2 regions of the Ruania alba genome follow, and region 2 is predicted to be linked to the other one. Evidence: predicted binding sites of a transcription regulator. Region 2 holds the regulator's gene; the other holds the start of a gene.

Region 1 (16,226 bases), on a different contig from region 2:
GCCGAACACGATCAGCAGCAGTGCCAGTACCACCATCCCCGCCCTGCCGACGGCGGACGGACGCAACTCCACCCGGAGCGAGCCCTCCGCTACCGGGTGCGAGCCCGAAGCGCGGTCCCGGTGTGGGTCAGGCGGCGCAGGAGACGGCGACGCACCCTGACCTGACATGGCGGTCACCATACCGAAGCCGGTATGGAACCGGCAGTGCGACAGATGGGGAGGAGTCCCCCCGCCTGGGTACGCGAAAGCCCCCGGCTCCGCAAGGGAACCGGGGGCTTTCGGCGATGCAACTGAGCTCAACGGCTCAGGCGGTGCTGGCTTCTCAGAAGCCCATGCCGCCCATGCCGCCCATGTCGTCGCCACCGGCCGGGGCCGCGGGGGCCTTCTCCGGCTTGTCGGCCACGACGGCCTCGGTGGTGAGGAACAGTGCCGCGATGGAGGCGGCGTTCTGCAGCGCAGAGCGGGTCACCTTCACCGGGTCGTTGATCCCCGCGGCGAGCAGGTCCTCGTAGTCACCCGTGGCGGCGTTCAGGCCGTGACCGGTCTCCAGGCCACGCACCCGCTCCACCACGACGCCACCCTCGAGGCCGGCGTTCACGGCGATCTGCTTCAGCGGAGCGTCCACGGCGATCTTCACGATCGACGCACCGGTCGCCTCGTCACCCTCGAGCTCGAGGGTCGTGAAGGCGGCGGCAGCGGCCTGGATGAGGGCCACGCCACCACCGGCGACGATGCCCTCCTCGACGGCAGCCTTCGCGTTGCGCACGGCGTCCTCGATGCGGTGCTTGCGCTCCTTGAGCTCCACCTCGGTGGCGGCGCCGGCCTTGATGACGGCCACGCCACCGGCGAGCTTCGCCAGGCGCTCCTGCAGCTTCTCGCGGTCGTAGTCCGAGTCCGAGTTCTCGATCTCGGCGCGGATCTGAGCGACCCGCCCGGCGATGGCGTCGGCGTCGCCGGCACCCTCGACGATCGTGGTCTCGTCCTTGGTCACGACGACCTGACGCGCGGTTCCGAGCACCTCGAGGCCGACGTTGTCGAGCTTGAGGCCCACGGTCTCGGAGACGACCTGGCCACCGGTGAGGATGGCGATGTCGTTGAGCATGGCCTTACGGCGGTCGCCGAAGCCCGGTGCCTTGACGGCCACGGACTTGAAGGTGCCGCGGATCTTGTTCAGCACCAGGGTCGCGAGAGCTTCGCCCTCGACGTCCTCGGCGATGATCAGCAGCTGCTTACCGGACTGGATGACCTTCTCCAGCAGCGGCAGCATGTCCTTGACGTTGGCGATCTTGGACTCGACGAGCAGGACGTAGGCGTCCTCCAGCACTGCCTCCTGGCGGTCCTGGTCGGTGACGAAGTACGCCGACAGGTAGCCCTTGTCGAAACGCATACCCTCGGTGAGCTCGAGCTCCAGGCCCAGGGCGTTGGACTCCTCGACGGTGATGACGCCTTCCTTGCCCACCTTGTCGAGGGCCTCGGCGATCAGCTCACCGATCTGCGGGTCACCGGCGGAGATGCCGGCGGTCGCCGCGATCTGCTCCTTGGTCTCCACCTCGGTGGCGGAGGTCAGCAGCTGAGCGGTCACAGCCTCGACGGCCTTCTCGATGCCCCGCTTGAGGGCGATCGGGTTGGCGCCGGCCACGACGTTGCGCAGGCCCTCACGCACGAGCGCCTGGGCGAGCACGGTGGCGGTGGTGGTGCCGTCGCCAGCGACGTCGTCCGTCTTCTTGGCGACCTCCTTGACGAGCTCTGCACCGATCTTCTCGTAGGGCTCCTCGAGCTCGATCTCCTTCGCGATGGACACACCATCGTTGGTGATCGTGGGGGCGCCCCACTTCTTCTCGAGGACGACGTTGCGCCCCTTCGGGCCGAGGGTGACCTTCACGGTGTCGGCGAGGGTGTTGAGCCCACGCTCCATCCCGCGACGGGCCTCCTCGTTGAAAGCGATCTGCTTAGCCATTGGCGGTTCGATCCTCCGGTACTGGCATCTGGTTGGTACGGCGGGACGCCCGCGACGGACGACACCTGACCGGATGCGTTCACGTCACGCACCGGCCGGCGCCTCGTCTCGCTGACCACAGTTGTCACTCTCGCGCTGAGAGTGCTAACGCCATTATTGGCACTCTCAGGCCGAGAGTGCAAGCAGCGGGCGAAAACGCTCCTCGAACCCCGCCGAGCGCAACCTTGTGCGGCGTTGCCCGCATGATCCGCCGCACGAGGTTGCGCTCGGCACGCGGGCTGAGGTGGTCATACTGCGAGCGGTGAGCGGGGTCAGCGTGGGGCGAGGGAGGGGGTGGGGAGGGAGAAGCGTTGCGTGAGCGCACGGCGGGCGGCGTGCCAGCCCGCCATGCCATGCACACCCGGCCCGGGCGGTGTTGACTGCGAGCACAGGTACACACCCGGGATCGAGGTCGCGTACGGGTCGAGCGTGGGCCGCGGCCGGGCGGCCATCTGCCATACCGAGAGGGCACCGGAGGCGATGTCACCGCCGATATAGCTCGCATTGTGCTCCGGCATCTGGTTCGCGGGCGTGCACCGCGCGCTCACGACGACGTCCCGGAAGCCGGGTGCGAAGCGTTCGATCTGTGCGGTCACGGCCTCCGTCACGTCTGCGCCGCTCCATGCCGGCACGTGGGTGTACGCCCATCCCGGGCGCAGTCCCCCGACCTCCCGCGCCGGGTCGGCAATGGTGGGGTCGGAGAACAGGATCATCGGGCGTTCGGGCACCCGGCCGGCGGCCACCTCTGCCTCGGCAAAGGCCATCTCCTCCCGCAGCCCGCCCACGTGCACCGTACCGGCGCCGCCGACGCGTTCGTCCGCCCAGGGCACCGGGCCGGACAGTACGAAATCCACCTTCGCGGCGGCATCGCCGTACCGGAACCGGGCCAGCGCATCCCGCACCGACGGGCGCATCCGGTCCCCCCAGATGCGCACCAAGGCGGCCGGGGAGAGGTCGGCGAGGTAGGCGCGGGCACGAGGCAGCTCGTGCCAGGCAGTCACCTCATGGTCGGTGACCACGCGACCACCGTGCGCTTCCAGATCAGCGATGAGGGCCGCCGTCAGAGCCCCGGACCCACCCACGGGGATGGGCCACCCGACCGTGTGCGCCAGCGTGGCAAGCATGATCGAGGTGCCGGCCGCGGCCGGGCTCGGCAGGGTCGAGATCGCGTGCGCGGCCACACCGGTGAACAGCGCCGGGGCGAGGTCGTCGGTGAAGCGCAGGTTCCACGCGGGGCTGCCCTGTTCCACCAAGCGTGCGGCAGCGGCAGCCATGGCACCCAGCCCGCGGGCACTCAGTGCACCCTCGGGCAGCTCGCGCCGGTTCCCGAGCGCGAGCGCGGTGAGCATCTCCGCGTTCTCCACGAGCGGTCCGAAGAGCCGGTGCCAGGCGGGCCCGTCGGTGCCGAGCTCGGCCACGGTCCGCCCGAGCGAGCGATACGCAATGGCGGCACGACCGCCGTCGAGGGGTTGGGCGTAGGAGGTCTCCGGGCTGATCAGCTGCACGCCGCGGGCGGCGAAATCGAACTCACGGAAGGCCGGGCTGGCCAGGGCCAGGGCATGCACGGCCGAGCAGACGTCGTGGCGAACCCCGTCGGCCAGGGGCGAGTCGAGAGTGCGCGCACCACCGCCGGGCACGGTCTGCGCTTCCAGCACCGTCACCTCGAGCCCGGCGCGGGCGAGCGTCACCGCAGCGGTCAGCCCGTTCGGTCCGGAACCGATCACGACGACGTCCGTGCTGGTTCGTCCCATAGGTCCAGTCTGCCTTCTCACCCGGTACCCGGTCAGCCGGAGGCCGAGATGTGCTCGGCAGCAGGCGCGCGATCGGAGGGGCGTTCTCGGTCCGGTCTCCGCTTCCTGGGTGAGCCCTCCACGTCCGCGCGCGCGTTCCGCCAGGCGCCACCGATCCGGTCGGAGATGTACCGCCAGGTGACGTCGCGAATGAAGATCGCGTCGATGGCGATCATCGCCAGGGAGAACCACGGCAGCCCCATCAGCACGGCGATCCCCACGTGGAAGGAGGTGATCCCAAACAATCCGATCACCCGGGTGGGGCGCCACAGCAGCATCATCGGGAAGCACATCTGCAGGATGATCGAGCTCCACGAGATGATCGTGACGACCGGCGCCCAGGCGGTGAGCACATCGGTCAGCTCCGGCCAGGATCCGAAACGCACCGTCTGCAGCGGGTTGTAGATGGCGTACCCGTGCTGCCACGGCGCACCACCGGCCTTGAACAGGGCACCGGAGGCATACACGAAGCACACGTGCGCCGTGACAGCGACCAGAACCAGGTTGTGGGACAGGTTCGTCAACCACGCGGGCACCCACGGCTCACCGTTCCACACTCGCCGCAACCAGGGACCGGTCTCCTTCTCGACGTCAGCACGCCGACGGGCATCCAGGGACCATCTCCCGGCGGTGTCGGCGAACAGCAACGCCAGCACGGTGATGCGGAACATGTTGTCACCCTGGTCGCCCAGTGTGTCGTTCATCTCGATGAACGACGTCCACGCCACGAAAAAGATCGGCAGCACAATCTTCATCCGCCAGCCCAAGATGACCAGGATGGCAAGCCATGCAAGGGCGAGGTAGAGGATGGTGAAGGACCAGTCGTTCAGCGCCACCCGATGGAAGATGCTGAACAGGGGGATCTGAGGAAAATCGCTCAGAGGTTGGGCTGCCTCGCCGTTCCACACCGAGCCACTACCGAAGGCGTAGTAACGGGTCCGCCAGTTGGAAATCAGCAGGCCGAGTGCCGTCAGCCCGAGCAGTATCCGCGTCACGGCAAGTCCGTACCTGGCGTGCTTGGCGCCGACGAGCCAGTTCTCGGTCCACGCCAGCGTACGGTTCACCAAGGACGAGACTGCGCCGTAGAGATCTGCGAGAAGAGCCCCCGCGGCGCGGGTGCTGGTACGGGCGAGGGTGCGGGCGCGCGAACTCATCGGGTCGACTCCTCGACCGCCGGGCGAAAGATCTCCGCGAACCGTTCCCGCGATTGGCCCGGGTACTCGATGAGACCACGCCAACCGGTGACATACGGCTGGACAGCGGGGCGTTCGGCGTCGGGATCGTTGCGCTGCCCGTACGGCACCACGTTCTGGCGGCTGATGACGAACTGCACCAACACGACGTCCTCGCCCCACATCGCGTAAGCCGCCTGCGTGGCGTACGCGTTGGCGAGCTCCTCGGCTTGCAGGTACTCGGCAACCGCGCCGGCATTGCCATGCGAGCGGAGAGCCGACTCCAGACGCTGACGCCAGTCGTCGCCGCTGTAGTAGCCGAGCGCCGCGATCTCCTCCTGCTCATCGTTGAGGTCGAGATAGGCCCCCCGGAACGTACCGGCGACTTGGTTGGCACTGATCGCTGCACGGGGCGGAAAGAGGTTGTGAGTGATCATGTCGAGCTCGGCTGCTGTCGCGTCGACCCATTCGGTCTCGATCTCCTCACCGTCCCGGTTGAGGGTGGCACGGACCTGAAGGCGGTAGTCACCGTTGATCGGCTCTGGGGCGAAGACACTCCAACTCTGCCCGTGCATCGGGATCATATAGTCACGCAACAACTCACCCGGGACCACCTGCCGGAGTCCAGAGGCAGGTGCAATCCAGAGGAATGTGGCGAACACGTGCCACGCGGTGAACAGGACAGCCACGACAACGATGACCCGCTTGAGGGGCGTCATCGCTGTGCGCGACCGATCGGATGTGTGCTCGACAACCGCATCGTCCGACGACTTCTCGCCGGCCGATGTTTCTGCTGTATCGATGTCCTTGCTCGTCATTGTCGCTTTCCCGCCAGGGCGATGATGCCAGGAGACATGAACGATCGAGGTTCGGTCCCGGGGTAAGGAAGATACCCCGGGACCGAACCTCGATCAGTGCTCATCCGCTCTCGCAGATCAGCTCATTGTGCTCCGCTTCCGGCCGGAGAGCAGGATCCCTGCACCCAGGCACATGAGCGCTGCGGCGATGAGGCCGAACATCTCATCGAACTCCGCACCGGTGTCCGGCAACGAACCGCCACCGGAGGTCACCTCAGTCACCACGAAGTCGGTGTCGAGGTTCTCAGCGGGGATCTCCCCAGACTCAGCACCCGTCATCTCGACGAAGTGGTCGCCGAGCTCGAACTCCGCGTCGATCGGGAATGCGACCGTCACGTTGCCGGACTCGTCAGCGACCGCAGCGATGTCGAACGGGGTGGAGTTCACGGTGACCGTGACCTCTTCGCCCGGCTCGAACCCGAAGCCGTAGGCCTCCTGCTCGATACCCGTGTCACGGACGATGCTCTGGTAGCGCACCGTGGCCCTGAGTTCACCAGCATCAGCGTCGGAGTCAGCGTCCGAACTCGCGTTCGCCGAAGCCGCCGCCGAGGCGTCGGTCGACGCATCCGCGTTAGCCGCCACCTCAGCCGCCGCAGCGGACTCCGACGTGGCGTCGGTGTCAGCGTTGGCCGACATCTCTGCGGATGTGTCCGCAGCGGTGTCGGGGTCGGCGTCCGAGTTGGCCGCCGCCTGAGCCGCCGCTGCAGCTGCAGCATCCGGATCCGTGGTGGCATCCGCCGAGGCGTCCTGTGAGGCGTCCTCGTCAGCAGCTGCCTGCGCCGCCGCCGCCGCGCTCACGTCGGACTCAGCCGATGCGCTCGAGTCGGTGTCGGTGTAGGCCGCAGCCTCAGCAGCCGCTTCAGCCGCCGCGTTGTTGTCGTCGTCAGCGTTCGTTGACGCCGACGCCGATGCAGAGGCGTTGGTGTTCGTGTCCGCAGTCGTTTCGGAGTCCGGGTCCGTCGAGGAGTCCGGGTCCGTCGAGGAGTCCGGGTCCGTCGAGGAGTCCGGGTCCGTCGAGGAGTCCGGGTCCGTCGAGGAGTCCGGGTCAGTCGAGGAGTCCGGGTCCGTCGAGGAGTCCGGGTCAGTCGAGGAGTCCGGGTCCGTCGAGGAGTCCGGGTCCGTCGAGGAGTCCGGGTCCGTCGAGGAGTCCGGGTCCGTCGAGGAGTCCGGGTCCGTCGAGGAGTCCGGGTCCGTCGAGGAGTCCGGGTCCGTCGAGGAGTCCGGGTCCGTCGAGGAGTCCGGGTCCGTCGAGGAGTCCGGGTCCGTCGAGGAGTCCGGGTCCGTCGAGGAGTCCGGGTCCGTCGAGCTGTCCGGGTCAGTCGAGGAGTCCGGGTCCGTCGAGGAGTCCGGGTCCGTCGAGCTGTCCGGGTCCGTCGAGCTGTCCGGGTCCGTCGAGGAGTCCGGGTCCGTCGAGGAGTCCGGGTCCGTCGAGCTGTCCGGGTCCGTCGAGCTGTCCGGGTCCGTCGAGGAGTCCGGGTCCGTCGAGCTGTCCGGGTCCGTCGAGCTGTCCGGGTCCGTCGAGCTGTCCGGGTCCGTCGAGCTGTCCGGGTCCGTCGAGCTGTCCGGGTCCGTCGAGCTGTCCGGGTCCGTGGACGCGTCCACGTCCGTGTCGGGGTCCGAGCCTGCTTCAGTGTCGAGACGCACCGTGGCCGACGGGATGCTCACCTGAGCTGCCGTGGTGGTTGGCAGCAGAGTGAGCTGCAGCGCGCGCTGCGTGAAGGAATCGTCATCGAAGCCGTCCGGGTGAACGAAGTCACCCGGCTGCTCCTGCACGTTGGCGGTCAGCGAGACGAGGTTCTCCGTGATCAACTGAGCCAGCGGCGAGAGCGCCGTGTTCAGAGCCTCCACTGCTGGGCGGAAGATCGTGTCCAGCGTTCCCTCGTCGGTGATCGCCTCACTGATCGGGGTGACCAGAGCCGGCAGGATCGTGTCGGTGACAGCCTGCAGGATCGGCTCGACGATCGTTCCCACGGGGAGACCGGCGACGGTTGTGCCGGAGGTGTCGACGGTGGGCGGCACGGAGCCTTCCACGCCCGCGAAGTCGCCCAGCGTGCCAGACAGCTGGACGTCGACGGTACCGACCGACACTCCCAGCAGGGCGATGTCACCGGTGATAGCGATGTTCACGTCCGCCGCGTGCAACGCATCGGTGATCGCGTTGACGACGAGCGCGGGGATCTGGTCCAGCGTGGAACCAATCGCACCATCGAGCGCAGCCTGGATCACGTCCGGACCCAGGACCTCGGTGTTCACCGGGAGACCGTTCAGCGTGCCGTCGTAGTCGCCACCCTGAGTGTCCGCCACCAGGCGAGCCAGGTCGACGCTCACCTCGCCGGTGCTCAGGTCGATGGTGACTGCCGAGTCCGGGCTGGTCAGCGGCTCCTCGAGAACCGCGGTCAGTGCCGCCTGCAGGTCGAGATCGACCGTGGCCGTGACACCCAGCTCGTCGATCGATCCGACGCCCAGCAGCAGTGTGTTGAGCGTGTCGGTCAGGTCGACCAGCAGCGGGTTGAGCGTGGTGTCGATCGCGCCACCCTCACCGACCAGGCCGTTGATCGGGTCAGACACCGTGCCCAGGCTGTCCGACAGCGTGCCGCTGAGCCCGGCAATCGTCGGGCTGCTCAGAATCAGCGTGCCGTCAGCGATCTGGTAGTCACCGACCGGGTTGCCGTCCACATCAGTGGTGGCCGTGGCCGAGAGCGCGCCGAGCTCAACGCGAGCCTGGTCGAGCAGTGTGTCCAGACCGGCCTGCGTCAGCAGTGGCGTGAGGTCGAGGTAGGCGTTGTCGCCGGGACCCGACCCGCCCACGGCGATGGAGCCGTCGGCGTTGATCGCACCTGCCGAAGCGAACGGCACCTCGCCGTCACCGGTGCGGGCGTACTGCGCCAGCGCACCGACCGCAAGTACCCCGTTGTCGCCGAGGAGCTGGACCCCGCTGCCAAGGTCGAGGTTGAGCGAGTTCAGAACCTCGAGCGACAGCGGGTTCTGGACCTCGCCGGGCGCTGTCGGGTCGGCGCTGTAGGCACCGTCCAGTGCAACGATGTCGTTGAGGTTGATCGCCCCACCGCCGGTGAGCAGACGCCCCTCGGCCTCCGACGTGTCTGTCGCCAGCGCTGCTGCCGGCGACAACGTGCCGGAGAGCCCGAGGGCCCCCAGTGCGACCGTCGCAACGGCTGCCGTCGCTCCTGCCAGCGGCCTCTGCCACCGGCGACGCGTCCGTCTGCGCGCCGTATCAATCTGTGATTGCACGTACTCCCCCGAGCCTTGTGTGCTTATGGAGCCCCAGCGCGCGAAGAACTACGGCCGGGACATGGGTGAAAGGGCGGACGAGATGCACGCCGCAGCGCGCACGTCTCCCACGCAGACTCTACGGCCGTTCAACCTTTGAGAGCGCAGAGTCCGTATCACGGATGTATAACGATCGTGGGTCACGTTGCCGTGGCTAGGCTACGAACGATGTCCCAGCGCCCGCTCCTCGCGCTCACGGTGATCGTCGCCATCGGCGCGCTCATCGCTGTCGCTGCTTTGAGCGCGCCCCGCAATCGCGTGGATCACGTGGAGCTCTACCAGGAGGGCATCGGCATCGCACCGGATGGCACCTTGGTGATCGTCCCGGCGGGGGAACCAGTCGACTACCTCGCCGGTACGCGTGTCATCGATCCCGGCCCGGACGCAGCACCGGACACCCGCCGGGCCGCCGCCGAGCGCGCCGAGGAGACCCTCGAATGGCTCGAGTCCGGCAGCGCACCCGTCTCGGGCGGCCCTTATGACGACCTCGCGGACGCCGCGCTCCTCGACCTGCATGCGCTGATCAGCGCGGGCGACGGGCCGATCGCAGGCGCCATGCCACGATGGCGCTACGTGTGGCCCCGCGACACCGCGTTCATCGCCGCTGCCCTGACGGCGACCGGTCACCGCACCGACGCCGTCACCGCTCTGACCTTCCTCCAGGACGTCCAGTCCGAGGACGGCAGCTTCCATGCCCGGTACAGCACCGAGGGGGTGCCTCCGGACGATCGCGGGCTGCAGACCGACGGGACGGCGTGGGCGGTCTGGGCCCTGGAGCGGGTGGCCAACGACGTCGATCGCTCACCGGCGGCACAGTTGGACAGCCAGGCACTGTTGCAGCAGTTCGCTCCGCTGCTGCAGCGATCGACCACCTTCCTGCTCGACCAGGTGTCCGGCCCGGACCACCTGCCCGCGCCGTCGGCGGACTACTGGGAACACGCCGAGGACAGGGTGACACTCGGCACCGCTGCCCCCGTGCTCGCCGGGCTGGAATCAGCATCCCGCCTGTACCGGCTGGCCGGAGACCCGGACCGATCGGAGCAGACTGCCGACGCCGCCACCGCCCTGCGCGGTGCGATCGAGCAGAGTTTCGGTGCCAGCGGGTACGGCCGGTATCCGGGCAGGCACGCACGCGACGCCGCCACCGCCTTTCTGCTCCCTCCTTTCCTCGCCGAGCCGCTGCCTGGCGCAGAAAGTGCATGGCGTGCCTCGATGGCCGGAATGGCTCGCCCCGGCGGCGGCCTGGCACCAGGCACGTCCTGGCCGGAGACCTCCCTCTCGTGGACACCGCAGACCACGCTGTACGCCTGGACGGCGGCCACACTCGGGGACGAGGCGCTCGCCACCGACTACCTCACCTGGGTCGACGGTCACCGGACCGCCTCCGGCGCGATCCCGGAGAAGGTGGGGCCGGACGGTTCGCCCGCCGCTGTCGCGCCGTTGGCCTGGTCGGCCGCCCTGGTCCTGCTCACGCTCACGACGTTGGACGACCACCATCTCTAGCGGCGGCCCCCACCTCCAGGCCGTCGCTGCGCAGCGTCAGTTCACGAAGTCGGGGCGAAGCACGACATAGATGCCGTTCGGGGCGGCAGAGGCGTCCTCGACGACAGTCGAGATGCCGACCTCCTCGCCGATCGCCTCGGCCTCTTCAGCCATCTCCGCGTCGCGGTAGTAGATGGTCGAATCGGTGGGCTGGTTGAAGCCGTAGTCGTCGGCCACCACGTTAGACCAGCCGGCGTCACCGAGGATGCCCGCTGTCTCACCAGCCAGACCGACGACGCCGGCTCCGTTGAGCACCCAGACGTTCAGCCCTTGATCCAGATCGACGGTCTCGCTCGGCTCCTCGGTCAGCTCGTCGGTGGGCTCGGCTGTCTCAGTGGGATCCTCCGTCTCCGTCGGCTCGTCCGAGGGCTCCTCGGTCTGGCCGCCATCGGCGTCCCCCTCGGCGTCCTCGCCGGTGGTCGACTCGCTCACGGTCGGCGAGGCCTCCGGCCCGACGGAGGACTGATCGGAGACCGCCTGCACCACGACGAACGCGAGGATCGGCGCCAGGATGAGCACCACGAGGAAGGGCAACGCCTGCCGCCACCACGGTACCGGCGCGCGGTGCACGCCCTGCGGGACGCGATCGTCGCCGAGTGCGTCGAACTCGTCCTCGTCGTAGGGATACGGATCCTGTGTGCTCACTGCGGCAGGTTAACGTGCCGGCGAGGTGTTCAGAGGTCCGATGCGAGCCGGCGAGCGGATCGCTCCCGCTGCCGCGTGCTGCGCATCCGGCGCAGCCGCTTCACCAGCATCGGCTCGGCAGCCAGGGCGGCGGGCTCGTCGATGAGCGCGTTCAGCACCTGGTAGTACCGGGTGGCCGACATGTCGAACAGGTCTCGGATCGCCGTTTCCTTGGCGCCTGCGTACTTCCACCATTGCCGCTCGAAGGCGAGGATCTCGGCGTCCCGTTCGCTGAGCTCGCCGACCTCGACCGTGTTGCTCGGCGTGGTGAGCGGTTGCGCTGCCGCCATCGGTCCTCCTGGGTACGTGCCTCGAACTGTCGAACTTTCGCTCATCCTAGAGGCAAACGACACGCGTGTCATTCGCCTCCGACGGCGCGTGCTGTGATATCGCCACAGGGCTGCCGACGGCGGACAATCTCGTCCTAGGCTGGGTGGGGTGAACTCGACCTCACCCCCGCAGCGTCCCTTGGCCGACATCATCGACCCTGGCTGGGCCAGGGCTCTGGCCCCGGTGGAACACGAGATCCATGCGATGGGTGACTTCCTCCGTGCGGAGATTGCCGCCGGACGCGGCTACCTGCCCGCCGGGGAGCACGTACTCCGGGCATTCACCCGCCCGCTGAAGCAGGTCCGCGTGCTGATCGTGGGTCAGGACCCCTACCCCACCCCCGGTCACGCGATGGGCCTGTCGTTCTCGGTGCAACCGGACGTACGCCCCATCCCCCGCTCGCTGCAGAACATCTACCGCGAGCTGAGTGAGGATCTCGGTCTGCCCGCACCGAGCACCGGAGACCTGACACCGTGGGCGGACGCCGGGGTGCTGCTGCTCAACCGCAGCCTGACAGTGCAGCCCGGTGAACCCGCGTCGCACCGTGGCAAAGGATGGGAACGCGTGACCGACGCCGCGATCCGTGCGCTGGTCGCACGTGACCAACCGTTGGTGGCGATCTTGTGGGGACGTGATGCGCAGTCGTTGCGCACACTCCTCGGCCAGACGCCGATCATTGCCACCACGCACCCAAGCCCGCTCTCAGCATCACGCGGCTTCTTCGGGTCGCGACCGTTCTCCCGTGCGAACGAACTCCTCACCGAACAAGGCGGCACCCCGATCGACTGGACCCTCCCCTGAGGCAAATCCCGTAGCGCGCCCGCCACCAGACCCGATAAGAAGGACCGGTGAGCACCGCGAGCCCGACACCCCCGTGGCGGCGCTATGTCGCGATCGGTGACAGCATGACCGAGGGGCTGTGGGACGAGGACCCCGATCAGCCCGGTGCGCTGCACGGGTGGGCCGACCGCCTGGCGGCCGCGATCGCCCTGCGCCAGGCCTCCCACGAGTTCGAACCGCTCGAGTACGCCAACCTGGCCGTCCGTGGCCGCCTGCTCGGTCCGATCCTCACCGACCAGCTGCCCCGCGCCCTCGCTGCCGAGCCCGACCTGGTCTCCATCGTGGGTGGCGGGAACGACCTGCTGCGGCCAGGTTCGGACCCGGACCGTCTCGCCGTGGACCTCGACCGCGCAGTCCGGACGGCCCGCAACTGTGGCGCCGACGTTCTCCTCGCCACCGGTACCGACACCCGCAACGCGGGACTGCTGCGACGTATCCGCCCCAAGGTCGCCATCTACAACGCGCACATCTGGTCCATCGCCGCCCGGCACGGCGCGATGGTGCTCGACATCTGGGGGTTGCACCCGCTGCAGGACTGGCGGATGTGGGCCGAGGACCGGATCCACCTGAGCAGCCTCGGGCACGCACGGGTGGCCGACGCCGCCCTGGTGGCACTGGGTATGACGCCGGAGCACGCGAACTGGCAGGTCCCACTGCCGCGCCTGCCGGTGCGCCCGGCCACCGAGCGTCTGCGCTCGGACGCGGAGTGGATGGCCCGGGACGTCTACCCGTGGGCCGCCCGCCGGTTGCGTGGGCGCTCCTCCGGTGACGAACGCCCACCGAAGCGACCCCAGCCTCGCCCGGTGTCCTTCCCCGACCCGGAGGGGCGATTCGATGCCTGACGCGCACGGCTTCGCCTACACCGTCCACGGCACCCAGGTGACCATCACCCATCACGGGCGCTCCGCCGTCGTGCTGCGAGGCGACCGCGCGGCCGAGTTCCTCGCCCGGGTGGAGCGGGAGGACCCGCAGGAACTGATGGCCCGGCTGACCGGCAACTACAAGCGGGGCAATGAACGCACCGCACGCAACCATCCCCGCAATCGAGGGCGACGCGGCCGATGAGCTGAGGCTGCGCCGGCGGACCTCCCCGGCACCGCCCGCTGGCGGGCACGCCCCCGGCCCTCCAGACTGGTGGGAGCATCCGAGGAGGCTCTCATGTCGCAACCGGAGGTCACCGCGCGGGAAGCCCGCCGGGTCGCCGAAGAGGCACGCAGCAGCGAGTTCACCCAGGCCTCGTTCGCGCGCGAACTTTACCTGGGACGGTTCCGCCCGGAGGTGCTCTGGCCGGGTGCACCCGCCCCGACGGCAGATCCCCGGGCGGAGTCGTTTCTGACCGACCTGCGCGACTACCTGGCCGAGCACGTGGACGGGGCGCGGATCGAGGCCGAGGACCGCATCGACGACGACGTCCTGGCCGGCCTCGCCCGGATCGGCGCGTTCGGGATGACGATCCCGCGCGAGTACGGCGGGATGGCGCTCTCGCACGTGGAGTACAACCGCGCCCTGATGCTCGCCGGGAGCGCGAACCCCAGCCTCGGCGCCCTGCTCTCGGCCCACCAGTCGATCGGGGTGCCCGAACCGGTCAAGGTGTTCGGCACCCCGGAGCAGAAAGAGCACTACCTACGCCGCTGTGCCGAAGGGGCGATCTCGGCTTTCCTGCTCACCGAACCGGACGTCGGGTCCGACCCGGCACGGTTGCACGCGAGCGCAGCCCGCACCCCTGACGGCGACTACCTGATCGACGGCGTGAAACTGTGGGCCACCAACGCCGTGCTCGCCGAGGTGTTCGTGGTGATGGCGCGGGTGCCGCCCGGTGAGGACGGCGAGCGGGGCGGGATCACCGCGTTCATCGTGGAGGCCGACACCCCCGGCATCACGATCGAACGCCGCAACGAGTTCATGGGTCTGCGTGGGCTGGAGAACGCGGTCGTGCGGTTCCATCAGGTGCGGGTGCCGGCGCGCAATGTGGTCGGTGCCGAGGGCAAGGGCCTGAAGATCGCGCTCACCACCCTGAACACCGGGCGGCTGTCCATCCCCGCCCTGTGCGTGGCGGGCAGCAAGTGGTCGCTGACCATCGCTCGCCAGTGGGCGCGCGAGCGGGTGCAATGGGGTGCCCCGATCGGCAAGCATGCGGCGATCGCACACCAGGTCGCCTTCATCGCCGCTACCACGTATGCGCAGGAGGCAGTGGTCCAGCTCGCCGCCGAACTGGCCGACTCCGAGAGCGCCGACATCCGGATCGAGGCTGCACTGGCGAAGCTGTGGTGCAGCGAGATGGCCTGGCAGGTGGCCGATGCCATGGTGCAGATCCGCGGGGGCCGGGGGTACGAGACCGCTCGCTCCCTGGCAGCACGCGGGGAACGCGCCGTCCCGGCCGAGCAGCTGCTGCGCGACCTGCGGATCAACCGCATCTTCGAGGGCTCGAGCGAGATCATGCACCTGTTGATCGCCCGCGAGGCGGTGGACGAGCACCTGCGGGTGGCCGGCGCGCTGATCGATCCCGAGGCCGACTCCGCGGCCCGCACCCGGGCAGCGACCGACGCCGCCGTGTTCTACGCCGGCTGGCTGCCTCGGCTGGCGACCGGTGCCGGTGACCTGCCGGGCTCGTTCGCCTCCTACGGGCCGGCCGCCCCCGCACTGCGGTACGTCGAGCGGACCTCCCGCCGGCTCGCCCGGAACACTTTCTACGGCATGGTCCGGTGGCAGGGCGGGCTGGAGAAGCGGCAGGGCTTCCTCGCCCGGGTGGTCGACATCGGGGCCGAGCTGTTCGCCCAGACCGCGGTGCAGGCGCACGCGGCCCGCACCCCGGAGGTTGGCAGCAGGCAGCGGCTCGCCGACGCGTTCTGCCGTCAGTCCAGGGTGCGGGTGGAGCGGCTCTTCCGCGAGCTGTGGCGCAACAGTGACTCCGGAGACGAGGCGCTGGCCGCACAGGTACTCTCCGGCGATTTCACGTGGGCGGAGGAGGGCGTGCTCGACCCCGCGGCGGGCACCGGCCCGTGGATCGCTCCGGTCACGGACGGTCCGTCCACCGCCGAGAACCTGGCCCGGCGCTATCGCCGCTGAGCGATCGTCACGGGCCACTACCCGACCGGCAAGTGCTTGGCCCACCACCGCAGGATGTGCTCGAACCGCGCCACCCGGTGCTGGGGACGGCCGGACCGACTCAGCTCGTGCCCTTCACCGGGGAACAGCAACAGCTCGGCGTCGACGTCCCGCAGCCGCAGCTCGGTGTACCACCGCTGCCCCTGCTCCACCGGGCAACGCCAGTCCTGTTCGGAGTGGATCACCAGGGTCGGGGTCCGTACCTGGTCCACGTGCGCCATCGGACTCTGCGCAGCGATCCGAGCCGGGTCGCCACCCAGGTAAGCGTGCGGGAAGAACCAACCGATGTCCGCCGACCCCACGAAGCTCACCGGATCGAGGAAGCCACGTTCGACGATGGCGGCCACGAACCGCGTCGTCCGGGTGGTCAGCCACGCGGTCATGTACCCCCCGTAAGAGCCGCCCAGCACGCCCACCCGGTCGGCGTCGAGCTGCGGGTGCGCGGCCAGGGCAGCATCCAGGAACGCGAGGATGTCGGCAGCGTCGCGGTCACCAAAGCCCTCGATGATCGCCCGGGCATGCTCCTCGCCGTAGCCGAGCGATCCCCTGGGGTTGCAGAACACGACGGCGTAGCCCGCCTCCGCATAGGTCTGCACCTCGTCGAAGAACGTCGGCGTGTACT
Region 2 (16,226 bases):
TGACCTCGGGTTCCTCACGGTTTCCCGGTGGGAAGGTGACCAGTTCGCCGTCCGCCACGTCGAGACCATAGGCCGTGCCGTCGTCGGCGATCGCCTGGGCCGCCCCCTCACCCAGCACCGCCTGCGGCTCCTCAGCCGCCTCGGCCAGCACGTTCAACTGGTTCAGGGCCAGGACGCGCCACTCACCGGTCTCCTCCACGAGCACGCCGACCGTGTTGTCGCCGAGCTGCACGTCCGACCCGGTCGGCAACGGCACGGCCGAGCCTCGGACGCCCACCGACACCGGGTCCACCTGCTGCAGGGTGTTCCCGGCACGATCGCGGATCAGGACCGTTTCCTCACGCTGCAGAAGGTCGACGTCCTGGCTCAACGCCGCCAGGGTGGCGTCGATCTCCTCCACCGGATAGTTCAGCCGGCCCACCAGGATGGACTCGTTGTTCGAGACCCACACCCCACCGTCGTTCAGATCGACGTCGGCGGTGGCGACTCCCTCGTAATTGAGGCTGAGCGCGACGACCGTCCCGAGCACGAGCGACATCACGGTCGCACTGGCCACGGTGCGCCGGTTCCGGCGCAGCCCAGCCTTCCAAGTCACGATGTCCCCAACTCGTTACGCAGCAGATCCCGCCGCACAGTTTACTTTCTCCTCAGCGATCTTCCGAGGGAGAGAACTCCCCATCCGGGTCGGTCAGTCGTTCTCGTCCTCGGCGGCGGCCCGTTCGGCGTTGGCCTCCAGCAGCTCCAGGTCTGCGGCGACCACCAGCCGGGACGCGACCGCGTGCTCCACCAGGCGTGCCCGCCGGTTCACCGCCAGCTGCCCAGGGGCGCCGCGGAGTCCACGGACCCCGAACCGGGAGAGCTTCTCGCAGACGTTGTCGAGTTTGCGGTTGAAGCGGGTGATGGCCCAGCCGAGGCGGGCCGCTGCCTGTGCCGAGGTGGGGATGGAGGCGGTCGAGCCGCGTCCCCGAAGCACCGGCTCGGCGAGGGCGATCACGAGCAGCTTCTGCGTCTCCGTCATCGTGACCGGGCCGATGGTGGTCTCCCCCACCTGAGTGGTCGACGGGGAGGACGCCTCGAAGCTGGGCGAGTCTCCCACGATGCCGAGCTCGTAGGTGGTCGGGCCAGCGGTGAACAGCACAGAGGTGTGCGCGAACACCAGCGGGAGTCGGGCGCCCGGCGCCAGCCACGCCTGCATGTTGCCGTCCGAGTCGGCCACGGTGGCGGAGATGCGGCTACCCACATTCTCCAGCCACCACAGGTCGTCGTGGAAGGAGATGGTCAGGAACCGACGGTGCAGGTAGGGATTGTCGTCGATCTCGAGGTCACCCTCACGACCGATCTGGAACGTCTGCCCGTCGACGACGTCGAACCATTCCCCACAGAACTCCACCTGGACGTTCATGTCCGTGTTCCTCCCTGCCACCTCATACGCACTCCTGCGGACTGTCTGCTTCGTCCGAGAACTGCCTGTCCTCGTTGATGCTCACCACCAGGATGCACACCCGGTCGGCTCCGTCCTCGATCGCGACGGACGTGGTCGAACCGACCGAGGTGAGGCCCCCTGCCGAGTCCCCTTCGGTCACCTGGTAGGCGTACTCCAGTTCGCCATCGTATTCGGGAACGCTCCAGGCCGCGTGCACGTCGCCGCCGTCCCGCTCCAAGGTGAGGCCCTCCGGCGGTGGGGGCGCCGCACGCGTCGTCACCGTCGGCGCGGTGATCGGTTCGGTGGTGGGCTCGGTCGGGTCGATCGGTGTCCCCGAGTTCAGCGCCCCGTAGGCGATCACCGTGACCGTGCCTGCCACGAGCACTGCCGCGGCCGAGGCGATGAGGGCTGTCCGGGTACGAGGACGCAGGCGCGAGCCGTCCCCGGCCGCCGAGGCGGGCACTGCGGGGTCGGGCACCGCGGGGTCGGCCGGTGCGGGAGCCTGCTCGGCGGCACTGGGCGCCTCAGGCGCGGCGTAGGCCACCCCGCGCAGCCGAGTGGCGTCGTCCTGAACGGGCCCGCGTTGCGGCACGGTGCTGATCGAACGAACCCGGGTCTGTTCGCCGTCGTCGCCGTCTGCCGGCCCGTCCATCCAGGAGGTGTCCGGGATGTCGAGGGCGGTCGGTGTCAGGTGCAACTCCTGCTCCACCTGATGGATGGCACGGGCGAACTCCGCCGCCGAGCCGTAGCGTTGTGCCGGATCCTTGGCCATTCCCCGCGCGAGGACGGCTTCCAACGAGGCGGGCACATCGTCGCGTCCGATCGGCGGCACCCGGTCCCGCTCGATCCTGGTGATCAGATCGAGCGCCGTGTTGGACCGGCCGGGGAGCTCGAACGGCGATCGCGCCGCGAGCAGGGTGTAGATCGTGGCAGCCAACGCGTAGACGTCCGCCGGCACCCCGCGGGGGGCGTCGTCGGCAAAGAACTCCGGCGCCGCCCACGGGATCGACATACCGGCCTGCTCGGTGTCCTCCGCCGCACTCGTGCCGGTCGCCACGGAGATGCCGAAGTCTGTGAGTGCCGGCCACCCATAGGCGGTGGTCAGGACGTTCGCTGGTTTGATGTCCCGGTGCAGGATGCCGGCCCGGTGAGCCGTCTCCACGGCACCAGCCAGGCGCACGGCGATCCGCAACCCTTCAGCCACCCCGATCCGCTCGTTGCGGTAGCGCACCGAGAGGTTCGGGCGTGGGCAGTACTCCATGACGAGGTACGGGCGGCCGTCCTCGGTGGTGGCCGCGTGGAAGACGGTGACGATCGACGGGTGGGTGGAGAGCTGGGCCATGAGGTTCGCCTCGGCCGTGAACTGCTCCAGCCCGTCGTCCGTGACGGCGCTCGCCAACAGGGCTTTGACCGCCACCTCGCGACGGGGCATGTGCTGGTGGTAAAGGAAGACGTCAGCAAAACCACCGCTGCCGAGCAAGCGATCGTGGGTGTACCCCGGAATCTCCGGGGGCCGGGAAGGAGGTCGTCGCGCCACGTCGCTCAGGCCTGCTCCGGCGCTTCGATGGTGCCGGAGATCCCATCGCCCAGATCGATGACGGTACCGGTGGGCACCGGCACCGCTTCGCCGGCGTGCAGCCGTCGCGGCTGTCCGCCCGGGATGACCACGATCGTTCCGTTCGTGGAGTTCAGATCGGTCACCAGGAGGTGGTCACCTTCGACTCGCAGCTCAACATGCGTCCGGGAGATGTCCTGCTCGGGGCTGGGCACCGTGACCAGGCGCGGTTCCACATTCACCCCGAACCGGCTCGACTCGGGTGCCCGTCCGATCAGCACCGGCCGGTCCAGCGGGATCCGCGCACCCGTGGAGAGTGCGAGGATGCCGAGAGCGTCGCCCGGTGGAGAACCGGTGAGGTCGTCCGGCTCACCGGTGCCGGGCACGATCGTGGCGTCGCGCATGCTCGCCAGGTCCGAAACCATCACGGTGGACCCGTCGTGATCACCCTCGAGGTCACCGCCCCCCGTGGGTGCAGCCGCGGGGGCGTCATCCTGCTGCCCCCCTCCACGTCCGCGCAACGGCACACGCACCGTGTGTTCGTCGATGTCCGCGGCCCCGCTGCCAATGGCGTCACCACCCATCCCGCCAGCGTCCGGAGCGTGCGGTTCGGGCTCCAGGCTGCCCTGCCGTGCAGCGTCCGCGACGGTCCACGGCACCGAGTCGATGATGCCGCTCGGTGGCTCGGGTGCCGGTTCGACCGAGGGGTGCACCGTCGCCTCGGACACCTCCTCCTCGACCGCTGACTCAGGCTCAGGCTCGGACTCGGGCTCGGGCTCGGGCTCTACGACGGGCTCTTCCTGCGGCTCCGGGCCTGTCTCCGGCTCGGGAACGACCTCAGGCTCGGGCTCGTCCGCCGATGGCGAGGACGGCTCCTCCGGCTCCATCTCGACCACCGGCTCGGGCATGTCAGGCACCACCGGTGATGCTTCGGGCTCCGCGGCAACCGGGGCAACGACCGGCGCCGCCGCTCCGGCGGGGCGCACATCGCCCGGTTCCGCCGTCGCAACACCGACGGCATCGGCCGCCACGACACCCAGGGACCAGGGCAAGCCATCCTCCTCCAGGTGCCGTCCGCCGTCGGCTGTACCCGACTCGAGCCGGAAGTCCTCCGCAGGAAGCACAGCCTCGCGCCAGGTGCTCATCCCTTGGGCCCGCAACGACTCCTCACCGCAGACGACCACGGCACCACCACGAACCAGCACGCGCAACTGATCGCCGGACCGCTCCACGAGGGCGAAGTCGGCGAGGCTGGTGAGGCCACCGCCGGCCAGAATCTCCAGCCAGGAGCTGAGCGGACGACCACCCGCCATCGCATCCCAGAGAGTGCGCACATGCACGGAGCTGAATGACGGGTGCAGCAGGGCCGCACCAGCGTTGGTCACGATCGCCGACCATGATCCGGTCAGATAGCGCGCCTGAACCTGAGTCACTGCTGCCATGACGCCTCCCCTTCCTGCGTGAGCCGCTTCCCTCTGGGCACCGTATCGGCGAAGTCGTCCTCCGTGCGCGTTCGAGGCGCCGTCATCGAGATGTCCGCTCCTTCCAGATCCACCACGATCACCGAGACATTGTCCCGAGCTCCCTCGGCGACCGCACCGTTCAGCAGACGTTCCGCTGCCGCCGTCGCCGACGATTCCTCGGCGAGCACGGTCGCGATCTCGGCATCGGTGAGCTCGCCGCTCAGGCCGTCGCTACAGATCACCAACCTGTCCCGGGCACCGGCATGGAGCCGCCAGAAATCGGCCTCGGCATCGGTGTGAGTGTCCACGGCCCGGGTGATGACGTTGCGCTGCGGATGGTGCCGCGCGGTCACGTCGTCGATGGCACCCGAGTCCACCATCTCCTGCACGAGCGAATGATCGACGCTGATCTGGGTCAGGGCGTCATCGGAGTACCGGTACACCCGCGAGTCGCCGACATTGAACACCAGCCAGAACGGTGCCCCCTCGTGGACCGTGATCAGCGCCCCGGAGACGGTGCTGCCAGCCGTGACCGGCACCCCCTCGGAATCGACCTCCCCCTGGAGCGCCAGCCGCATCCGATCCTGCGCCGCCCGAATGGCCTGTTGCACCTGGTCCGGACGGACCTCGTGGTTCGGGTCGAAGGCATCGATGAACTCCTCGAACGCCTGCACCACCGCAGCCGACGCCAGGGCGCCGTGGATGTGGCCGCCCATCCCGTCGGCCACGAGGAACAACGGCGGCTTCGCGAGCACGGCGTCCTCGTTCACGGCACGCCGACCGCCTGCGTCGGTCCCGACTCCCCACGCCACCTGCACCGGTTCGCTCATCCTTTCTCGCCCAGCCCTTCCGACTTGAGCTGCGGTCGATCCTACGGTGGTCAGAAGAGGGTCGGGAACACCCCCCAGTACGCGGCGATGATCAGCAACGACGTCGCACCGAGATGCGCGCTCCACCAGATCACCGCCTGCCTGGCGCTGAACGCGGTCCGGCCGAGCGTACGACGCGCGTTCGCAGCGGCATCCACCGATCGCACCCCTACTCCGACGGTGAGGATGCCCAGCGCGTGCAAGGCGATCCAACCACCGTGCACGACGAGGTCGTCGGTGCGGTAGTTGAGCGCCAGCGAGGCCACATAGGCGACGTAGGCCGCGAAGACCACCATGATCGCCACCGAGCTCAGTGACACTGCGGCCGTGAATCGCGCCAGCGGTGGTGGGAACGTGTGCGGGTGACGCCCCCGGATCCGGGCCACGCCACGGCCCGCCAACCACACCACCGGGGCAACCAGCAGGAGCACGAACGACCCCAGGAGCGTCCAGACCAGCATGTCGCCGTCGGCGTACCAGTGTGGGTGGTCCAACGGTGCCGCACGGAAGCGCTGCTCCGGCTGCGCACCGGCGATCCTCGGTTCGGCGTCCGCGGTCTCCGGCAGCCCCAGCGTCCAACGGGCCAGCACGTCCACGAACCCCTCGACCAGCTCCCCGTCGAGACGCAGGCCGTGATTCGCACCCTGAAAGTAGCGCACCGTGTAGTCGGTGTTCCCCGCCTCGGCCATGCTGTCGATGAACACCAACGGGCCCTGCACGATCGGCATCGACGGATCGTCGGTGCCGTAGGTCATCAGCACCGGCTGAGTGACACGGCTGTGCCATGGTTCAGCGTCGAAGTCCGCGTACTCGAACCCCCCGCCGGGCGGCTGAGCTCCCACTCCGCGAGGGATGGCGCGCAACAACGACTCCGGCACACCCACATTGCGCAGGTACGAGTCCGCCGCGAAGGCCACCTGTTCTCGCGGCGCCACCACTGGCGCGGAAACGAGGATCACGAACGCCACCGCAGGCTGTTGCACGGCAGCGATCGGGGCGATCCAGGCCCCTTCGCTCTCCCCATAGACGCCCACCCGGGCCGGGTCGACCCCGGGCCAGTCCCTCAGCACCTCCCACGAGGCCAGGTAGTCCTGTGCCATCGCGGGGTAGTCCCGACTCGCCGTGGTGTACGTGTCCAGCCGCTTCGCCGGCACCAGCACGTACACGCCGGCGCTGGCCAATGCTTGCGCCTGGTCGGCGAAGTTGGTGTGCGCCCCGGTGCCCGCACCGTGCATGAAGAGCATCCCGGGGCGCTCCCCCGGCGCCCCGACGGGGAACGTCAGGGTGGCCAGCACCTGGGCGCCATCCAGAGCGACCTCGAAGACCTGCTGGTCGATCTCATACGTACCGACCGGGTCCGTGCGCACGGGTCCACCGATCGCCACGTCCTCGCTCTCGGGGACGATGGTCTCTTCGAGCGGCTGTGGTGTCCACCGGGGACCGCTGAGCGAACCGATCATCCCGAAGACGATGACGATGACCAGCGTCACCACGATCTTCCGGTACTTCACCGTGTCAGATTATCCATCTCTGATCGGCGCCAGGCGTCGAAGCGCCTGAACGGGCACACTCGCGTCAGAACCCCAGGCGCTGGAGGTGCTTGGGGTCCCGCTGCCAGTCCTTGGCCACCTTCACGTGCAGGTCCAGGTAGACCGCAGCGCCGAGCAGCGCCTCGATACCGCGGCGTGCCCGAGTGCCGACCTCACGGAGCCGGGAACCGCGAGTGCCGATCACGATGGCCTTCTGCGAGTCTCGCTCCACAAAGAGGTTCACCCGCACATCCAGCAACTCACGTCCGTCCTTCGCTGGCCGCTCTCGCGGCACGATCTCCTCCACCACCACCGCCAGGGAGTGCGGGAGCTCCTCACGAACACCGTCCAGAGCGGCCTCCCGCACCAGTTCAGCTACCATCACGTGCTCCGGCTCGTCGGTGAGCTCGCCGTCCGGGTACAGCGGAGGCGACTGCGGCATGTGGCTGCGGAACACCTCCACGAGCTCGTCCAGCTGGTACCCGGTGGGGGCAGCGACGGGTATGACGTCGGCCCACTCGCCCAGCTCGGCCACCTGCAGCAGGTGCTCGGTCAGGCGCGGGCGACCGACGGCGTCGGACTTGGTGGCCACCGCCACCACGGGAGTGCGTGCCTCCGCGAGCCGGGCCGCGATGTACCGGTCCCCCGGTCCGACCTTCTGATCAGCGGGCAGGCAGAAGGCGATCGCGTCCACCTCGGCCAGCGTGCCGATCACGAGCTCGTTCAACCGCTCCCCGAGCAGGGTGCGCGGGCGGTGCACTCCAGGAGTGTCCACCAGGATCAGCTGAGTGTCGTCCCGGTGCACGATGCCGCGGATGACGTGCCGGGTCGTCTGCGGGCGACCCGAGGTGATCGCCACCTTCTGCCCCACCAGGGCGTTCGTCAGGGTCGACTTGCCGGCGTTCGGGCGACCCACCACACAGACGAAACCTGCGCGGTGATCGCGCGCCCCGCCGTCGGGCGCCTTCATCTGGCCGCTCATCGGCCCGCCAGGAAGGTGAGCAGGAGCTGGCGTTGCAGGCCGAACATCTCCTTCTCCTCCTCAGGCTCGACGTGATCGAAACCGAGCAGGTGCAGGATCCCGTGCGTGGCGAGCAGCAGCATCTCCTCCTCGGCCGAGTGACCGGCGGTGCGCGCCTGCTCCTGAGCCACGTCCGGACACACCACGATCGAGCCGAGCATGCCCTCAGCGCTGGGCTCCCCCTCCACACCCGGGCGGAGCTCGTCCATCGGGAAGGAGAGCACATCGGTGGGGCCGTCTTCGTCCATCCACCGCACGTGCAGCTCGGACATCACCTCGGTGTCGGCGAACCGGATCTCCAGCTCGGCCTGCGGGTGCACGTGCATCGCGTCGAGCACGTGCCGAGCCAACGCAGCGAACTCGGACTCGTCCAGGCGGTGCCCGGACTCGTTGGTGATCTCCACACTCATCGATGCCCCTCCGAGCTGCCTCGTGCCGGACGGGAGGGTCGCGAGCCTCGACCACCGTGCTCGGCGCGGGCCGAGGCACTGGGACGCTCCGTCTCGAACCGCGAGTAGGCATCGATGATGTCGGCCACCAACCGGTGCCGCACCACGTCGGCGCTGGTAAGTCGGCAGAACGCGACATCGTCGAGATCGGTGAGGATGTCCTGCACCACCCGCAGCCCCGAGTCCGCCCCACCGGGCAGATCGATCTGCGTCACGTCGCCGGTCACCACGATCTTGGACCCGAAACCGAGCCGGGTGAGGAACATCTTCATCTGCTCGGCTGAGGTGTTCTGCGCCTCGTCGAGGATGATGAACGCATCGTTGAGGGTGCGTCCGCGCATGTACGCCAACGGGGCCACTTCAATGGTGCCGGCGGCCATCAACCGCGGGATCGACTCCGGGTCCACCATGTCGTGCAACGCGTCATAGAGCGGGCGCAGGTACGGATCGATCTTGTCGTTCAGCGAACCGGGGAGGAACCCGAGGCGCTCGCCTGCCTCCACTGCGGGGCGAGTGAGCACGATCCGGTTCACCTGCTTGGCCTGCAGCGCCTGCACCGCCTTGGCCATCGCCAGGTAGGTCTTCCCGGTACCGGCCGGTCCGATCCCGAACACCAGGGTGTTCCGATCGATCGACTCGACGTACTCCTTCTGTCCGAGCGTCTTGGGCCGGATGGTCTTGCCCCGGTTGGACAGGATGTTCATCGTGAGCACCTGGGCGGGGCGATCGGTGGTGCTGTCGGTGAGGATCTTGATCGCCCGCTCCACTGCATCCGAGGTGAGCGGCGTGGCCGAGGAGGCGATCTCGCTGAGCTCGTCCACGAGCCGTTCGGCGAGGGCGACGTCGCCCGGGCGTCCGGTCAGGGTGACCACGTTGCCGCGCACGTGGACATCCACCGAGGGAAAACCTGCCTCGATGGCGGTGAGCACTTCGTCACGTTGACCGAGCAACGCGACCATGGGCACGTGCTCGGGAATGGTCACCTGATGCCGCACGGAACCGTCAGCGGCGGGAGAGCTGGAACTTGTCATGGGCGGGGCGGATGTCCCCAATCTTCCCCTCGTGGGTGGGCTCGGATATGTCGATCCTACCGAGGCGACCCGACAGGCGCCGACCTCATATCGTCCTCAGGCCCAGCGACCGAGCCGCTGAGCGAGTAGCGCCAGCGCGATCGGCCCGGCCGTCGAGGTGCGGAGCACGTGCGGACCGAGGCGGACTGCCTGCGCTCCGACTTCGGTCAGGGCTGTGACCTCCGGCTCGGAGAGCCCTCCCTCGGGACCCACAACCACCAACACTTGCTCGGCTGAGTCGTCGATGCTCGCCTCAGCGATCGGGGCGCTCGCCTCCTCGTGCAGCACGAGCACTGTGCTGCGTGCGTCGACGGCGGACGTGACGGTCTTGAGGACCTGGCGCCCCACCAGCAGCTCCTCGACCACCGGCACCCACGCCCGACGCGACTGCTTGGCTGCCGCGAGGGCGATCTGCTGCCAGCGGGCGACCCCCTTGCGGGCCTTCTCGCCCCGCCACTGGGCCACCGAACGTTCGGACTGCCAGGGCACCACCCGGTCCAGGCCCACCTCGGTGCCGGCTTCCAGGGCGAGCTCGTCCCGCCCGCCCTTGGCCAGCGCCTGCACCAGGACCAGCTCCGGATCGGGGGCAGGTTCGCTGCTGATCTTTTCGGCGGTGACCGTGACGGTGGCGTCCTGGCCACCCGACGTCTCAGTGACGGTGCCGGAGACCCGCAACCCTGCGCCGTCGACGAGGTCGATCACCTCACCGCTGCGTACCCGCCGCACCGTGACGGCGTGCCGGGCGTCTGCACCGGTGAGGACGACAGACCGGCCCGACCGGGCGCCGTCGAGATCGCCCGCGACCGCATGGAAGACGGGGCGGCTCACCGGCCCTGCAGCTTCTCCCGCAATCGGGAGAAGACACCGTTGCCGGCCGGTGCCAGACGAGCCTCCGGGCGCTCTTCGCTCCGAAGCCCGGCCAGCTCACGCAGCAGGCGCTCCTGGTCCTCGTCCAGCTTCGTGGGCACGGTGACCTGGACGTGCACGTGCAGGTCACCTCGTCCGCCACCGTTCAGGTGCCCGACACCCAGACCTCTCAGCGTGACGATCTCGTCCGGCTGGGTGCCCGGGCGGATGTCGAGCTCGCGGGTGCCATCCAGGGTCTCCAGCTCGAGCACCGTGCCCAGTGCTGCGGCTGTCATGGGCAGGTCAGTCGTGCAGTGCAGGTCGTCCCCGCGGCGCGTGAACAGCGGGTGCCGCTTCTCCCGCACCTCCACGTAGAGGTCGGCCGGAGGCCCACCGGCTGGTCCCACCTCACCCTGCCCGGTGAGCTTGATCCGAGTGCCGTCGTCGACGCCGGCCGGCACGTTCACCCGGACCGTCCGGCGGGTGCGCACGCGGCCCTCGCCGGCGCACTCGGTGCACGGGTCGTTGATGGTGGTACCGAAGCCGGAGCAGTTGGCGCAGGCGGAGGTGGTCATCACCTGGCCGAGGAAGGAGCGAGCCATCCGCTGCACCGAGCCACGACCGTGGCACATCTCACACGTGGTGGGGCTGGTGCCGGGCCGGCAGCAGGTGCCACGGCAGGTGGTGCACATGACGGCGGTCTCGACCTCGACGTCCTTGCTGACGCCGAATGCAGCCTCGTTCAGGTCGATGCTGATGCGCAGCAGGGCGTCCTGACCGCGGCGCGACCGGGACGCAGGTCCACGGGAGCCACCGCCACCGGCGGCTGCCTGGAAGAAGGTCTCGAAGATGTCGGAGAAGCCGAATCCGGCACCGGCGCCACCACCGCCCATCCCGGGCTGTCCGCCCATGTCGTACATCTGGCGCTTCTCGGGGTTGGAGAGCACCTCGTGGGCGGCAGTGATGTCCTTGAACTTGTCCTCACTGCCCGGACCGGCGACGTCCGGGTGGTGCTGCCGGGCGAGCTTGCGGTAGGCCCGCTTGATCTCCTCGGTGCTGGCGTCGCGGGAGACGCCCAGGGTCGCGTAGTAGTCGGTCACGTGTGGCTTTCTGGGTCGGAGGTCACGGTGGGTCAGCCACCGAGGAAGCGGGAGAGATAGCGGGCGACGGCGCGCACGGCGGCCATCGTGGTGGGGTAATCCATCCGGGTCGGGCCGAGGATTCCGAGCTGCCCGACCGACTCGGTGCCCTCGCCACCGTAACCGCTGGCGACGATGGACGTCTCCAACAGGTTCTCATGGTGCGTCTCGCTGCCGATACGCACCGCGAGCGGGTGGTCCCTGCGTGCGGCTGCCTCGACGTCCCCGGCAGCCATCTCGGTGAGCAGCCGCAGGAGCACGACGTGCTCCTCGAGCGCCTCGAGGACCGGGCCGATGGTGCCGGAGAAGTCCACGTCGGAGCGGGCCAGGTTGGCGGTCCCTGCCATCACGATGCGCTCTTCGGCATCTTCGGACAAGGTGTCGGTGATCGTCCCCAGCACGTCGGCGACCAGCGGGCGGTCGGCGGGTGCGAACGCCTCCTCCACACTCGTCAGCACCGAACGCAGACGAGCGGCGTTGCGGCCGGCGACCTCCGCGTTCACGCGGGCGCGCAATTCGGCGACCATCGTCTCGTCGAGCTCGGTGGCCGACTCGACCGTGCGCTGCTCGACTCGGCCGTTCGCCGTGATGATCACCACGAGGAGGTGACGCGGGCTGGTGGGGATCAGCTCGACGTGTCGCAGCGCGGAGCGACGCAACGACGGGTACTGGACGACGGCGACCTGCTGGGTGAGCTGAGCGAGCAGGCGGACGGTGCGCTCGAGCACATCGTCCAGGTCCACAGCACCGTCGAGCAGCTCACCGATCGCTCGCCGCTCCACCCCGGAGAGCGGCTTGATCACCGAGATCTGATCCACGAACAGGCGGTACCCCTTGTCCGTGGGGATCCGCCCCGCCGAGGTGTGCGGCTGGGCGATGTAGCCCCCCTCTTCGAGGGCCGCCATATCGTTGCGGATCGTGGCCGGTGAGACATTGAGGTTGTGCCGATCGACCAGGTTGCGCGAGCCGACCGGTTCGCGGCTGCGCACGTAGTCCTGCACGATGGCGCGCAATACCTGCAACTGTCGCTGCGAACTCACCGGATCACCTCCCTGGCTCAACAAGCACTCGACGTGGGCGAGTGCCAATTCTACGCGGTTGTCTCGCCCACTTCACCGCGTGGCTCCTGGGGCGCGCCTGCTGTCACCTCTACTCTCACAGCGTGACTCAGGATCGATACGGCACGGACGTGCTCTCCCAGGACCCGCACGAGCGCACCCGGGTGCGCACCCAGGACATCCCGGCTGAACCAGGGCTGGTGGTGGAGGATGTGCAATCCGGGTGGGTCGGTGCCGTGGTCCGCGTGGAGAAGAGCGGTGGCCAGCAGGTGGTGGTCCTTGAAGATCGGAAGGGGCGCACCCGCACCTTCCCGCTCGGCGCGGGATTCTGGGTGGATGGCAAGCCGGTGCGGCTGGTTCCCCATCGACCTGCCGCTGCACCCCAGGGACGTGCCCGGACGGCGTCCGGCTCGCTCGCCGTGGCGGACGCACGGGCGCGTGTGGCGCGGGGGTCGCGCATCTGGGTGGAGGGCCGGCACGACGCTGAGCTGGTCGAGAAGGTCTGGGGGGACGACCTGCGGATCGAGGGCGTCGTGGTGGAGCTGCTCGACGGTGTGGACAACCTGGAGGAGCGTCTCACCGAGTTCGGACCCGAGCCGGGGCGGCGTGTCGGCGTGCTGGTGGACCATCTCGTCTCCGGGAGCAAGGAATCCCGGGTGGCGAGCGAGGTGGTACGGCGATTCGGCGCGGACAATGTGCTCGTGGTCGGGCACCCGTACGTGGACGTGTGGCAGGCCGTCAAGCCTGCCCGGGTCGGGCTACAGGCATGGCCGCACGTGCCCCGGGGTACCGACATCAAGGTCGGGACCCTGACGGCGCTCGGCTGGCCGGCCAGCAATCAGGCCGATATCGCGCGTGGCTGGAAGCGCATCCTGGGCACGGTGCGCGACTATCGCGATCTCGAACCCAGTCTGCTGGGACGAGTGGAAGAGCTCGTCGACTTCGTCACTGCTCCATAATCCTGTTCGCACCTCGACGCTGGACCTGCCCGCTGGGCCTGTCCTGCTCGCCATAATCTTGCCGGCCGCCGTTCCGTGCTCTCGGGCCCGGTCGTGCCGTGCTTCCTGTAGTCGGGACCGGTGTGCAGGCGAGGCTCTGGCAATGTCCGGGGTGTCGGTTGCACACCACTGACCCGGGGCGCTCGTTTCTGTTTCCACAGGAACTGGCCTGGGTAAGTCCACTGTCATACCCCGCTGGAAGAATGTGGGGATGACGTTGACAACCACTGGTTCCATGTTCTCGGCACGGGTCGAGAACGAGCTGGCTGCCGTGTGGATGAGCATTCCTGAACCGCTGACTGAGGGATTCTGTGTCAATGGTCCAGGACGGGCTATCACCATCTCTCGTCTGACCGGAACTTATCCACAGGTGCCGATGCTGTCCAGCGCAATGTCAGTGCCCTCTGGGAGAATAAAGCCATGACCTCGACAGCCACTGGTTCCGCGTTCTCGGCTCCGGCCGGGAATGCGGTGTTGGCTGCTGTGCGCGAGAACCGGACTGCGGCTCGGGCGGTTGATGTGGCGTGTGCTGAGCTGGTGATCGCCTGGGTGGGTGAGCGGGCGATCGACCCGGCCACCCTGGGCGCCTTGAGGGGTGGGCCGGTGTTCGACCCGGACGAGCACGCGGGCCTACCGGTTCCGGACGAGCACGCCGGACTACCGGGGACGGAGCAGCCGATGCGTCTGGCCGGGGATGGTGCCCCGTTGGTCTCGGACCTGGAGTTCACTCGGTTGGCGACCGCACTGGGGCAGTCGAACGAAGCAGCCCTGGCCTATGTGGGCGTGGTGGTCGAGCTCGCCTACCGGCTACCCCAACTCTGGGAACGGGTGCGGGCCGGGCAGGTCAGCATCCACCGGGCACGGGCAGTGACCCGGATGACGAAACGCCTCCCGTTCGACGGTGCCGCCTGGGTGGACGCCCAGGTGGCCTGGACCATCGGATCCTGCACGACCGCGCAGATCGAACGCACCGTGAGTGCCGCGATGGCCACCTTCGACCCCGACCAAGCCGCGAAGGATGAGGAAGCGGCGTTGGAGGGGCGCCACTTCGACATCCGCCTCGATGAAGCAGGCACCACCGCAGCACCTGGACCAGGAGCAGGATTGGGTGTGGGGTCGGTGGTGCGGGTCGAGGGTGGCCTCGACCTCACCGACGCGTTGGATCTCGAGGCTGCGGTCACCGACCAGGCGCGGGTGCTGGCCGGGTTCCTGCCCGGCACGAGTGAGGATGTGCGCCGCTCCATCGCCATCGGCGACCTCGCCCGCGGACACACCACACTCCCGATCCCCACCACCCCCGGCAGCGGTGAGGGCGGCAGTGAAGGAGTTTCCGGCGGTGGCGCAGCACCGACCACCACGACCGGGACCAGTGTCGTGGGGGCGCCAGGTGCTACTGGTGGGATGGGTCGGACTGTGATGCTCTACCTGCACCTGCCCGCTGACGCCCTCAACGACCACACCGAAGCCGGCACCGGTGAGAGCTCCGGTACCGGTGAGGGTGCGGGTAACTCTGGTGAAACGGGCCCTGTGTTCGGATCCGGGATCGTGGGCCGGTGCGAAAACACCAAATCACCGGTCACCAAAGAACAGATCCGTCAATGGTGTTCCACTGCCGGCCGAATACTGGTCCGTCCCGTGATCGATCTGGCCGGGCGCACCGATGCCACTACCTATGAGGCCAGCCCGACACTCCGCGAGCAGATCATTCTTCGTGACGGACAGTGCCGGTTCCCCTACTGCCACCGCTCCGCGCGTTCCGCCGACCAGGACCACATTGTTCCCTTCGACCAGGGCGGCCGAACCAGCTCGGTGAATATGGCCGCCTTGTGCCGACGTCACCACCGGGCGAAAACTCACACCGGGTGGTCGTATTCCATGATCACCCCCGGCGTCTATCACTGGGCCGCACCCGATGGTGCGCATTACCTGGTCACACCCACCGGCACCTACCCCATTCCCACCGCCGGCACCAGCGTGGGGGCGCGAAACGGGCGGAGCAGCCCTCGTGGCGGCAGTCCGCCCGAAAGCAGGCACGACCAGCCACGCAGCGAAACGGTCACGGATCCACCGCGCCCAAACCCGCACGGCCACACCGACCCACCACCAGACTGACCACCCCGCCCCGAACCCCGCCGACACCACCCGTCGACGGGGCCACCGGCATGCTCAGATGCGCGCGGCGCTCGGCATCAACGTCGCTCCACCCGCCGATCGTGAGCAGACGCGTCACCGAGGACGTCGCCCAGCATGCGCGGTCGGCGCCGCGTCTCCAGAGTTCGGCGGGTTCCAGCCATCGAAGTCGGTGGAGACAACGACGGCTGGCCACACCGACGTGTGGCCAGCCGTGGTTGGAGGCTCAGCACACCCTCATGCGGGCGTGCCTATCGGCTAGCGCACGCTGGGCATCCGCCCCAGGTTCTGCTGATACATCCAGGCAGTCGCCAACACAACTAGCGGCACGGTGACAAGGGAGCCGATCCCGCAGGTGAGGCTCGCCACCATCCCTGCCACGATCGACAGCAGGATGAGAATGATGGTCTGTCCGGCGGTAGCGGTCGCCATCTTGATCGTGTTACCGATCGCTTCGAAGGTACTGTCCCGGCGGTCCACGAGGAAGTAGTTGGCGTAGATCGCGAAGAACATCACCACGAGGGGCCCCACGATCACGAACGAGGTGACAGCTGCCGCGAGCGAGATCAACAACGTCGCTAGCAGCACGTGGCCTGCGTTGGGGATTTTGAAGAAGTCCGCCACCGAGACCTGTTCACCCCGGACTACCTTGACGGCGGCGTTCGCCACGCCCGCC

What was found. The regulator HrcA, encoded in region 2, represses chaperone genes, less so after heat shock. The targets are predictions, from matches to a motif close to TTNGCACTCGNNNNNNNCGAGTGCNAA.
Region 1: a site for HrcA is predicted at 2,079-2,105, ahead of groL (chaperonin GroEL). Genes of this name have one in related genera too.

The regions. Positions count from the first base shown of each region.
Region 1 covers NZ_FNTX01000002.1:1,716,363-1,732,588, reverse strand. The annotation lists gene BLU77_RS18125 (hypothetical protein) at 1-168, opposite strand, end outside; gene groL (chaperonin GroEL) at 323-1,957, opposite strand; gene BLU77_RS18115 (phytoene desaturase family protein) at 2,269-3,747, opposite strand; gene BLU77_RS18110 (HTTM domain-containing protein) at 3,780-4,940, opposite strand; gene BLU77_RS18105 (DUF5819 family protein) at 4,937-5,677, opposite strand; gene BLU77_RS22240 (choice-of-anchor G family protein) at 5,894-9,064, opposite strand; gene BLU77_RS18090 (glycoside hydrolase family 15 protein) at 9,272-10,606, shown strand; gene BLU77_RS18085 (LytR C-terminal domain-containing protein) at 10,643-11,290, opposite strand; gene BLU77_RS18080 (DUF3263 domain-containing protein) at 11,320-11,619, opposite strand; gene BLU77_RS18075 (uracil-DNA glycosylase) at 11,768-12,460, shown strand; gene BLU77_RS18070 (SGNH/GDSL hydrolase family protein) at 12,508-13,341, shown strand; gene BLU77_RS18065 (hypothetical protein) at 13,334-13,564, shown strand; gene BLU77_RS18060 (acyl-CoA dehydrogenase family protein) at 13,658-15,565, shown strand; gene BLU77_RS18055 (S9 family peptidase) at 15,583-16,226, opposite strand, start outside.
Region 2 covers NZ_FNTX01000001.1:1,303,011-1,319,236, reverse strand. The annotation lists gene BLU77_RS06120 (Ig-like domain-containing protein) at 1-595, opposite strand, end outside; gene BLU77_RS06115 (FHA domain-containing protein) at 689-1,402, opposite strand; gene BLU77_RS06110 (serine/threonine-protein kinase) at 1,425-2,960, opposite strand; gene BLU77_RS06105 (FHA domain-containing protein) at 2,966-4,420, opposite strand; gene BLU77_RS06100 (PP2C family protein-serine/threonine phosphatase) at 4,408-5,271, opposite strand; gene BLU77_RS06095 (alpha/beta hydrolase family protein) at 5,322-6,821, opposite strand; gene era (GTPase Era) at 6,886-7,821, opposite strand; gene ybeY (rRNA maturation RNase YbeY) at 7,818-8,270, opposite strand; gene BLU77_RS06080 (PhoH family protein) at 8,267-9,340, opposite strand; gene BLU77_RS06075 (16S rRNA (uracil(1498)-N(3))-methyltransferase) at 9,437-10,207, opposite strand; gene dnaJ (molecular chaperone DnaJ) at 10,204-11,325, opposite strand; gene hrcA (heat-inducible transcriptional repressor HrcA) at 11,358-12,404, opposite strand; gene BLU77_RS06060 (DUF3097 domain-containing protein) at 12,527-13,381, shown strand; gene BLU77_RS06055 (HNH endonuclease) at 13,841-15,532, shown strand; gene BLU77_RS06050 (hypothetical protein) at 15,809-16,226, opposite strand, start outside.